One region of the Bacillus paranthracis genome, then DNA from elsewhere that is predicted to be linked to it. Evidence: riboswitches for the same ligand, from Rfam matches in the RefSeq annotation. Region 1 holds a riboswitch; the other holds the start of a gene.
The links. A riboswitch is a leader RNA that binds a small molecule or an ion and turns the genes downstream of it on or off. The one in region 1 is predicted to bind S-adenosylmethionine.
Positions count from the first base shown of each region.

Region 2: linked by a shared signal. The riboswitch ahead of NLJ82_RS01150 (peptide ABC transporter substrate-binding protein) and the one ahead of NLJ82_RS15130 (M20 family metallopeptidase) in region 1 are both predicted to bind S-adenosylmethionine.

Region 1 covers NZ_CP101135.1:2,952,046-2,957,059, reverse strand. Annotated here, with positions in the region: gene NLJ82_RS15135 (AAA domain-containing protein) at 1-1,959, shown strand, start outside; SAM riboswitch class I at 2,035-2,136, shown strand; gene NLJ82_RS15130 (M20 family metallopeptidase) at 2,225-3,430, shown strand; gene NLJ82_RS15125 (Lrp/AsnC family transcriptional regulator) at 3,496-3,936, opposite strand; gene NLJ82_RS15120 (SDR family oxidoreductase) at 4,105-4,869, shown strand.
Region 2 covers NZ_CP101135.1:202,540-207,553, reverse strand. Annotated here, with positions in the region: gene NLJ82_RS01170 (GRP family sugar transporter) at 1-311, shown strand, start outside; gene pnuC (nicotinamide riboside transporter PnuC) at 379-1,029, opposite strand; gene proC (pyrroline-5-carboxylate reductase) at 1,217-2,020, shown strand; gene pgoN (glyoxal/methylglyoxal reductase) at 2,022-2,855, shown strand; SAM riboswitch class I at 3,007-3,113, shown strand; gene NLJ82_RS01150 (peptide ABC transporter substrate-binding protein) at 3,246-4,886, shown strand.

The DNA of each region.
Region 1 (5,014 bases):
TACAGTGAACCGTGGCAGCTTTTAGAGCAACTGCAAGAGAGGTTGAAGGAAGCGCGTAAAGATAAGCTGAAACGTAATCGTATAAAGCGTCTTGTTGATGGGACGAGTAGTCCGAAACATATTGAGAAGATGAAAAATCCGAAAAATGAATTGGCGTATCGCTCGTTTTATAATCCGACAACGTACGTATGGGGACCACCTGGAACAGGGAAGTCTTACAATTTATCACGTATTATTTCGGCTCATTATCAAAAAGGAAAGTCGGTACTTGTGTTAGCTCATAGTAATGCAGCAGTGGACGTATTAATGAGTGAAGTAACAAAGCAAATTGAAAAGAAAAAGAAATGGACGCCTGGTGAAATTGTTCGTTACGGTTATAGTCAACACGAACATATACGAAATCATGAAACGTTACTTGCGTCGAAGTTAGTTGAAACGACGAACGGGTCTTGGGGTGAGGAGAGACTCTATTTAGAAGAGACACGACAAGAGCTTCGTGAAAAGATTTTATCGTATAAAGCAACATCTGCTGATAAGAAGCGTATACAAGAGATAGAAAGTGATCTTCGAAAGCAAAAAGCGAAAATTAAAGAAGTAGAAAAAGAATATATTGAAAATGCGAAAGTGATTGGTGCGACTTTATCGAAATGTGCTATTGATTCACTTATTTATGAGCGTACATTTGATTTAGTTGTCGTAGATGAAGTGAGTATGGCGTTTGTTCCGCAAATTGCATTAGCTGCTTCACTTGGAAAACGTATCGTCGTTTGTGGTGACTTTTTACAGTTACCTCCAATTGCGATGGCAAACCATGAACTCGTTCGAAAATGGCTTGGCGAAGATATGTTTTACCATGCCGGGATTGTGGAGTCTGTTAATAAATCAGAAGCACATCCGAACCTGTTTATGTTGCAGGAACAAAGACGTATGCATGCGGATATATCGAAGTTTACGAATTCGTTTATTTATAAAAATAGAGTATACGATCATCCGTCTGTTTCCGAGCGTAAAGAACTTGCGAAACTACAACCGTTCGCAAATGAAGCGAGTGTTTTATTTGATACGAGCCAAATGGGAGCTTTTTCGTTAAAAGACGCTGCTTCAGGATCTCGTTTTAACATTATGTCTGGTTTAGTAGCAATGCAAATGATGTTAATCGGACTGTTAGATGGTGTGCAATCCATTGGTGTTGTGACGCCTTACAGAGCGCAGTCTCGCTTTTTATCAACGTGTATTAGAGAAATGTTACAGAGAACGAAATACCAAAACATACCTGTTTTAGCAGCGACAGTTCATAAGTTCCAAGGATCTGAAAGAGATATGATGATTTTTGATACAGTAGATAGTTATCCGCAAGAACGACCTGGCGTATTATTCTTTGACCATAAAAACCATCGCCTCGTCAATGTAGCAGTGACAAGAGCGAGAGGGAAGTTTATTCAATTATCAGATTGCCACTATATGCGCAAAAATTTATCGAGAAAACAAGCGTTGTCACAATTAACGGCTCATATAGAACGCCACGGAGATGTGTATGATCGCACGACATCAAGACAATTGTGGGAACGGAAAATATCGAAACGATTACGCTGGTTTATGGAAATGAATCTTGAGGAAACGAAAGGGGTATTAAAAGATATTTTAGCAGCAAAACGAAAAATCATTATTTCACTTCCAAGTACGAAACAAGTAGATAAACGAGTATGGCAAGCGTTAATGCGTACAAATGCGCAAATAACGGTGTATAGTGATGGACCAGTTCCACTGAAAAATGTAAAGTTACAAAGACAAAATAAAGCATTCCCGTTCCTAGTAATCGATGATGAAATCTTTTGGGCAGGCGCACCCCTTACATCTCAAATGATGTTTGAAGGTAGTACAGAATTTCCGTACGTATGTGCAAGACTGCAAGCACCAGAAACCATTGGTGTATTAAAAGGGTTTTTAGATATTCGGTAAATTCGGATAGGAATTCCTTGACTTTTATTTGAAATGAACTTAGAATGAATGTAATTTAATATAATTTTATGAAAATTCTTATCACGAGAGGTGGAGGGACTGGCCCTATGATACCTCGGCAGCGGATTCGTTATGAATACTGTGCCAATTCCAGCAAGGTAACTTGAAAGATAAGAAAGAAGCTCAATTTGACTGTATATACAGAAGCCTCTTTCTATCTTTTAGAAAGAGGCTTTTTTACGTGAAAATAAAAGGAGGAAGAAAAATGGGAGCGACAGGAGTAGCGTCACAAAGAAAAAAAATTGAAGAGAGTATCGAAAGAAATAAGGAAAAGTACATAGAAACAAGTCATGATATTCATGGGAATCCGGAGATTGGTAACCAAGAGTTTTATGCATCTAGAACGTTAAGTTTATTGCTAGGTAGTGCAGGATTTCAGTTGCAGCACAATATAGCTGGACATGAAACGGGATTTATTGCGCGAAAAAGTTCAGGGAAACAAGGACCAGCAATCGCATTTTTAGCTGAGTATGACGCTTTACCAGGACTTGGCCATGCGTGTGGTCACAATTTAATTGGCACAATTAGCGTTGCAGCAGCAATTGCATTATCAGAAACGCTTGAAGAAATTGGCGGGGAAGTTGTTGTGTTCGGAACACCAGCTGAAGAAGGAGGACCGAACGGTAGCGCAAAATCGAGTTATGTAAAGGCAGGTTTGTTTAATAATATTGATGCAGCGCTTATGATTCATCCGAGCGGAAAAACAGCGACAACAAGTCCTTCACTAGCAGTCGATCCACTTGATTTTCATTTTTACGGAAAAACAGCTCACGCCGCAGCATCACCTGAAGAAGGGATTAACGCATTAGACGCGGTGATTCAGCTGTACAACAGTATTAACGCACTTCGCCAACAACTTCCGTCAGACGTGAAAATTCATGGCGTGATTACAGAAGGCGGAAAAGCACCTAACATTATTCCTGACTACGCCGCAGCAAGATTCTTCATCCGTGCTGCAACGAGAAAAAGATGTGCGGAAGTAACAGAAAAAGTAAAAAATATCGCACAAGGGGCAGCACTAGCAACAGGCACAAAAGTAAAAATCCATCAATTCCAAAATGAAATCGATGAACTACTCGTAACAAAAACATATAACGATATCGTAGCCGAAGAACTGGAATTACTAGGTGAGGATGTAAACCGTAAAGAAAGACTCGGCATCGGCTCAACTGACGCAGGAAACGTAAGTCAAGTCGTACCAACCATTCACCCGTACATTAAAATCGGCCCAGATGACTTAATTGCACATACGAATGAATTTAGAGAAGCAGCGCGTTCAGAATTAGGGGATAAAGCATTAATTACATCGGCAAAAGCATTAGCAAATACGGCGTATCGATTAATTACAGAAGAAGGGTTGTTAGAGAAGGTGAAGGAGGAGTTTAGAGAGGCGCAGAGGAATCAGGGATAGGTGATTGAAAGGAGTGGATGATCCACTCCTTTTTCTTTTTTGGAAAGCTGGTGCCTATCACTTTATTAGAACGACAATTTTTCCTCAAACTCACTCTTTAAAACAATTAAAGGAGACGATAAGCCGAATTGCATTAAAGAGTCTAAAAATGCAGCGAGAGAATCCATCGAATCGCTCATGACCTTCATCATATAATTAAATTCCCCGCTAATTCGATATAAATCTGTTACTTCAGGAGCGGCATTACAATATTGGATAAAATCAGAGCATTGGCTCGTTTTAAACATGATGAATGCTTGAATGTTTTTATTAATTTTAGAAGGTTCAAATTTCGTTCGGTAAGCCGCTATAACTCCTTGATCTTCAAGTTTATTCATACGCTCCTTTACAGCAGGTTGCGTCATGGATATAATTCGTCCTATTTCTGAAACAGAAATTCTTGCATTTTCATACAACAAGTTCATTATTTTATGGTCGATTTCATCTAGTTTTACTGCATTTTGCATTGTGTAGCCTCCTTATTTTATTTTTTAAAGTGAATCACAAACTATAACTATAATATCATAAGTGAACGAGCTAAATTACCTATAAATCTATATTTAAAATAATTGGTTTTTACATAAAAATATAAGTATAGGTTTTTATCAAACGTAAATTTAGGAAGGATGGAAAAAATGAAGAATCTTGATGGGAAAGTAGCGTTAGTAACAGGGGCGAGTCGCGGAATTGGTCGTGCGATTGCGATGAGATTGGCAAACGACGGTGCATTAGTGGCAATTCACTACGGTCGAAATAAAGCAGCTGCAGATGAAACAATTCGTGAGATTGAATCTAATGGAGGAAAGGCGTTCTTAATTGAAGCAGATCTCAATTCAATTGATAATGTCAAAAAGCTAGTAGAACAATTAAAGAATGAATTACAAATAAGAGTTGGTACATCAGAGATTGATATTTTAGTAAACAATGCAGGGATAGGTACACAAGGGACGATTGAAAATACGACAGAAGAAGTTTTTGATGAAATTATGGCCGTAAATATTAAGGCGCCATTCTTTTTAATTCAGCAAACATTACCGTTACTACGAGCAGAAGGGCGCATTATTAACATTTCATCAGCTGAAGTAAGACTTGGTTTTACAGGGTCCATTGCATACGGCTTAAGTAAAGGTGCATTAAATACGATGACACTGCCTCTAGCTAAACATCTTGGAGAAAGAGGGATAACTGTGAATACAATTATGCCTGGATATACGAAGACAGATATCAATGCGAAATTGCTAGATGATCCAGAAATACGAAATTTTGCTACGAATTCATCTGTGTTCGGTCGAATTGGGCAAGTTGAAGATATTGCAGATGCAGTAGTATTTCTTGCTTCTTCTGATAGCCGCTGGGTAACGGGGCAGGTATTAGATGTTTCTGGAGGATTTTGTTTATAGGGGCACTACTCCATACCTATTAAGCCAACCAAGTAAATTACTAGATATGAAACGATCCTCGTTTCATATCTGGTGATGTATAGAAAGATAGGGATAGGGATGCTAAAAAAGCCTATTCAAACGTGATTTTTTCGCTAGGCAACTT
Region 2 (5,014 bases), 2.5 Mb from region 1:
CACAAGCAGTTGGTATGTTTGTTGGTGCGGTTGTACTGACATCTAAACATAAACCATTTAACAAATATGCAATCCGTAACGCTTTATCTGGTTTACTATGGGGAACTGGAAACTTATTCTTACTTCTTTCATTACCACGTGTCGGAGTAGCAACAAGCTTCCCACTATCTCAAACTGGAATCGTTATCTCAACATTTGGTGCGATTGTCTTCTTAGGCGAAAAGAAAACGAAACGTCAATTGATCTTTATTGCACTAGGTAGTGTTTTAATTATCGGCGGCGCTGTATTACTTGGTATGACAAAAGCATAAACTTATAATCTATTAGTAAACCCCTGAGGCACATATGCTTCAGGGGTTTTTTAATTCTAATTATTTTCTAGATATAATTATTTGTCTGTTTTTGTCCCTTATAATTATCCTTCCACTCTAGCAAACCCGCTACACATATAAAGAGATTAATAACAGCTAATATTAGCATAATATATAACCCAGTGGAGATATAAATTGAAATACTAACTACATTATATAAAATCCATAAATGCCAGTTTTCTAGGATTTTTCGACTTAGCATAAATTGAGCTATTAATCCTAGTACAGCATTTAAAGCGTCTAAATATGGACTTGCTGATTCTAAGTAATGGACTTGATAATACCCCCAACCAATCCATGCAACTAAAATAAAGATTATATAAAAAATCCAACCTTGCAAATCTAAACGAACTGTTGCTTTTACCTCTTCCTCCCCACTACGTGCAATCCAATGATACCAACCATATACATTAAATATAAATTGAAAACCTGCCAATACTGCCATTGCATATAAACCTTGTGTAATAAAAATATACAGAAATACCGCAACGGTAATCATACCGAATAAAAAGTTGGATACTTTTTCTCTTGCTAATAGCCAAACATTAATAATTCCCATGACCGATGCAAAGATTTCAATATAGCTCGATTGAATATACAATCCAACCAATACACAAATAATACTAGTAATGAGTAAAAAGAGCGGACTTCTAATCATAATCATCTCTCCCCAGATGTGTAATAAATTCCCTATCACCAGTATAAGGAATCACTCTCCCTTTCACCATTAATTTCCTACTTTTCATTATCTATTCCATCTACAATAAGCCTTTTCTTTTTACAAAATTCTCTTAAAAATGGTATCGTTTTTTATAACATATCTCCACTAGAAAGGAATAGAGGATATGCTAACTAAACATCGAATTCTATTTATTGGTGCTGGTCGTATGGCAGAAGCTATATTTTCCGGATTACTTAAAACAAGCAAAGAATACATCGAAGAGATTATCGTTTCTAACCGAAGTAACGTAGAAAAGCTAGATCAATTACGAGCGCGATATAATGTGTCTACTACAACAGATTGGAAGCAACATGTTACGTCTGTTGATACGATTGTTTTAGCAATGCCGCCTTCTGCACATGAAGAATTATTAGCAGAGTTATCTCCGTTACTATCGAATCAACTTGTCGTAACGGTAGCTGCCGGCATCGGCCCATCTTATTTAGAAGAAAGACTTCCTAAAGGAACGCCTGTTGCTTGGATTATGCCAAATACAGCTGCTGAAATTGGTAAGTCTATCTCCTTATACACGATGGGACAATTCGTAAACGAGACTGATCAAGAAACCCTGCAATTGCTTTTAGGGGGCATTGGTACTTCGCAACTTTGTACCGAGGAAGAAGTTCATCAACTTACTGCAGTTACTGGAAGTGCACCAGCCTTCCTTTATTACTTTGCTGAAAGTTTAATTGAAGCAACAAAAAGTTATGGAGTCGATGAAGCAACCGCAAAACACCTTGTCATTCAAATGATTTCTGGCTCTGCTTCTATGCTTGAACAAACACAAGATCCAGCTAACCTCCGTGAACAAGTAACAACGCCAGGTGGTTCCACAGCTGAAGGTCTCAAAGCTTTATATGAATATAATTTTTCAGAGGCAATTCAAAAAGCAGTAGAAGCAACAAACAAAAAAGCTAGGGGGAAATAATATGAATTTAACAAGTTTAAAAGACTATACAACATTACATAACGGTGTAAAAATGCCTTGGTTCGGTTTAGGTGTTTTTAAAGTAGAAGATGGTTCAGAAGTAATTGAATCTGTAAAATCAGCAATTAAAAATGGTTACCGCAGCATTGATACTGCAGCAATCTATCAAAACGAAGAAGGCGTTGGCCAAGCAATCCGTGAATCAGGTGTTGCACGTGAAGAATTATTTATTACATCAAAAGTATGGAATAGCGATCAAGGGTATGAAACAACACTTCAAGCATTTGAAACTACATTAGAAAAATTAGGACTAGAGTATTTAGATTTATATTTAGTACATTGGCCTGTAAAAGGGAAATATACTGAATCATGGAAAGCGTTAGAAAAACTTTATAAAGACGGCCGTGTTCGTGCAATTGGCGTGAGTAATTTCCATATTCACCACTTACAAGACGTATTTGAAATTGCTGAAATTAAGCCAATGGTCAATCAAGTGGAATACCACCCACGTCTAGCACAAGAAGAGTTGCACGCTTTCTGTAAAGAACATAATATCCAGCTTGAAGCTTGGTCACCGTTAATGCAAGGACAACTACTAGATAATCCAACGTTGCAAGAAATTGCGACAAAATATAATAAATCAACTGCGCAAATTATTTTACGCTGGGATTTACAAAACGAAGTTGTAACAATTCCTAAATCAATTAAAGAACATCGTATTATTGAAAATGCAAACATCTTCGACTTTGAATTAAGTGCTGATGATATGAAAGCAATTCAAGCTTTAAATGAAGATCGTCGCGTTGGTCCAGATCCAGATAACTTTAACTTCTAGTAGAAAAACCACTGCCATATGCAGTGGTTTTTCGTTAAAGAAAACTGAAAATTTAAACTATATTTCATTCAGTTGACACTTCATCATCCAAGGTGTAAGATTTTGAATTATCAAAGAAACACAAAAATTAATAAAGTTTATTCGTTTACTCATTGTATCAAGAGAGGTGGAGGGACTGGCCCTTTGAAACCTCGGCAGCAGGTTCATTTTTGAATACTGTGCCACTTCCTGCAAGCTTTATAGCTTGAAAGATAGAATGAGGGACTTCGTTTATATACGGGTGCATAACTTGTACGTAAAAATCCCTCTTTCTCAATACGAAAAGAGGGATTTTTTATTTTTCATTTCCCTCATCATCATCCAAACTTAATTATTTAGGAGGAAAACCAAATGAAAAAGAAGTTTGTACCCGGTATTGCATCAGTTGTAGGAGTAAGTATTTTATTAACTGGTTGCGGTAGTTATAAAAACGAAGCAAGCGGAGCAAATGCAAAAGACGAGGCACCTAGTAAACAGGTTTTAAACTTATCTTCACCTACTGAAATACGAACAATGGATACAGCTCGTGCTACAGATACTGATTCTGGTCAAGTAATGAGAAACGTATTTGAAGGTTTGTATAACCTTGGTGAAGGTAATAAACCTGTCCCTGGTGTTGCAAAATCTCATGAAGTAAGTGGCGATAAAACGAAATACACATTCCACCTGCGAGATTCAAAATGGTCAAACGGTACTCCTGTTACAGCGAAAGATTTTGTCTTCGCTTGGCAAAGAGCTGTCGATCCAGCAACAGCCTCTGAATATGCATTTCTATTCTTTGATATTAAAAATGCAACAAAAATTAACAACAAAGAACTTCCAGCCGACCAACTTGGTGTAAAAGCAGTTGATGACCATACGTTTGAGGTAGAATTAGAGCGTCCTGTTCCTTATTTTATTAGCTTAACAGCGTTCCCAACATTTCTACCAATTAACGAGGAATTCTTTAAAAAACAAGGTGATAAGTACGCTTTAGAAGACAACACAATCTTGTACAACGGCGCTTTTACACTAAGCGATTGGAAGCATGAACAAAGCTTTAAATTCAAGAAAAACCCTACCTATTGGGATAAAGATACTGTCAAACTAGAAGAAATCAATTTTAACGTTGTAAAAGAAAAATCAACAGAAGTAAACTTATTCGAATCAAAACAATTAGACCGTATAAAATTAACATCTGATTTCGTTGATAAATATAAAAAGGATGCAAACTTTAAAGAACGCCCGAACGTAGGCGTACAATTTTTACGTATGAATCAACAAAACAAAGTACTGCAAAACGTTTCTGCACGCCAAGCAATTGATCAAACAATTGATCGAAAATCCTTTGTAAATACGTTATTAAATGATGGCTCTACACCAACCTTTGGTCTCGTTCCAAAAAACTTTGCAAAAGGGCCTGATGGAAAGGACTTCCGTACTATAAATGGAGATTTAACTAAAGTTGATACAAAATCTGCACAAGAGTTATGGAAAAAGGCAAAACAAGAGCTTGGTTCTGAAAAGATTACATTAGAATTATTAACGAGTGATGCTGACCTTGATAAGAAAACAGGTGAGTTCTTAAAAGGACAACTAGAAAAGAATTTAGATGGATTAACAGTAAATGTGAAACCACAACCACGTAAACAACAAGTTTCACTTTTATTAAAAGGTGACTATGAAATCGGTATTGATGGCTGGAGCCCTGACTTTGCTGATCCAATTACATTCCTTGAATTGTTTACAACGAATAACCCTTACAACTTGGATCATTACTCTAATAAGGAGTTCGATGAAACAATTGAAAAAGTGAAAACGACTTTAGCTGGTGATGAAAAAGCTCGCTGGGAAGCATTACTAGCATCTGAGAAAATATTATTTAAAGACTCTGTTATCGCTCCCCTTTACCAAAAAGGCGAATCTTATTTAGAACGTTCTTATGTGAAAGGAATTGTGCAAGTAGACTTTGCAGGCCAATTAAACTTCAAATGGGCACAAATTGAAAAATAAAAGGCAAGCTGAATCGATATTTTTCTATCTACAGTAATTATTTTATTAAAAAAATGTATTAAAAGCGGATTCTCAATAAGAGGAAATCCGCTTTTTTAATATATTATTTTAAAAAATTAATGCTCAAA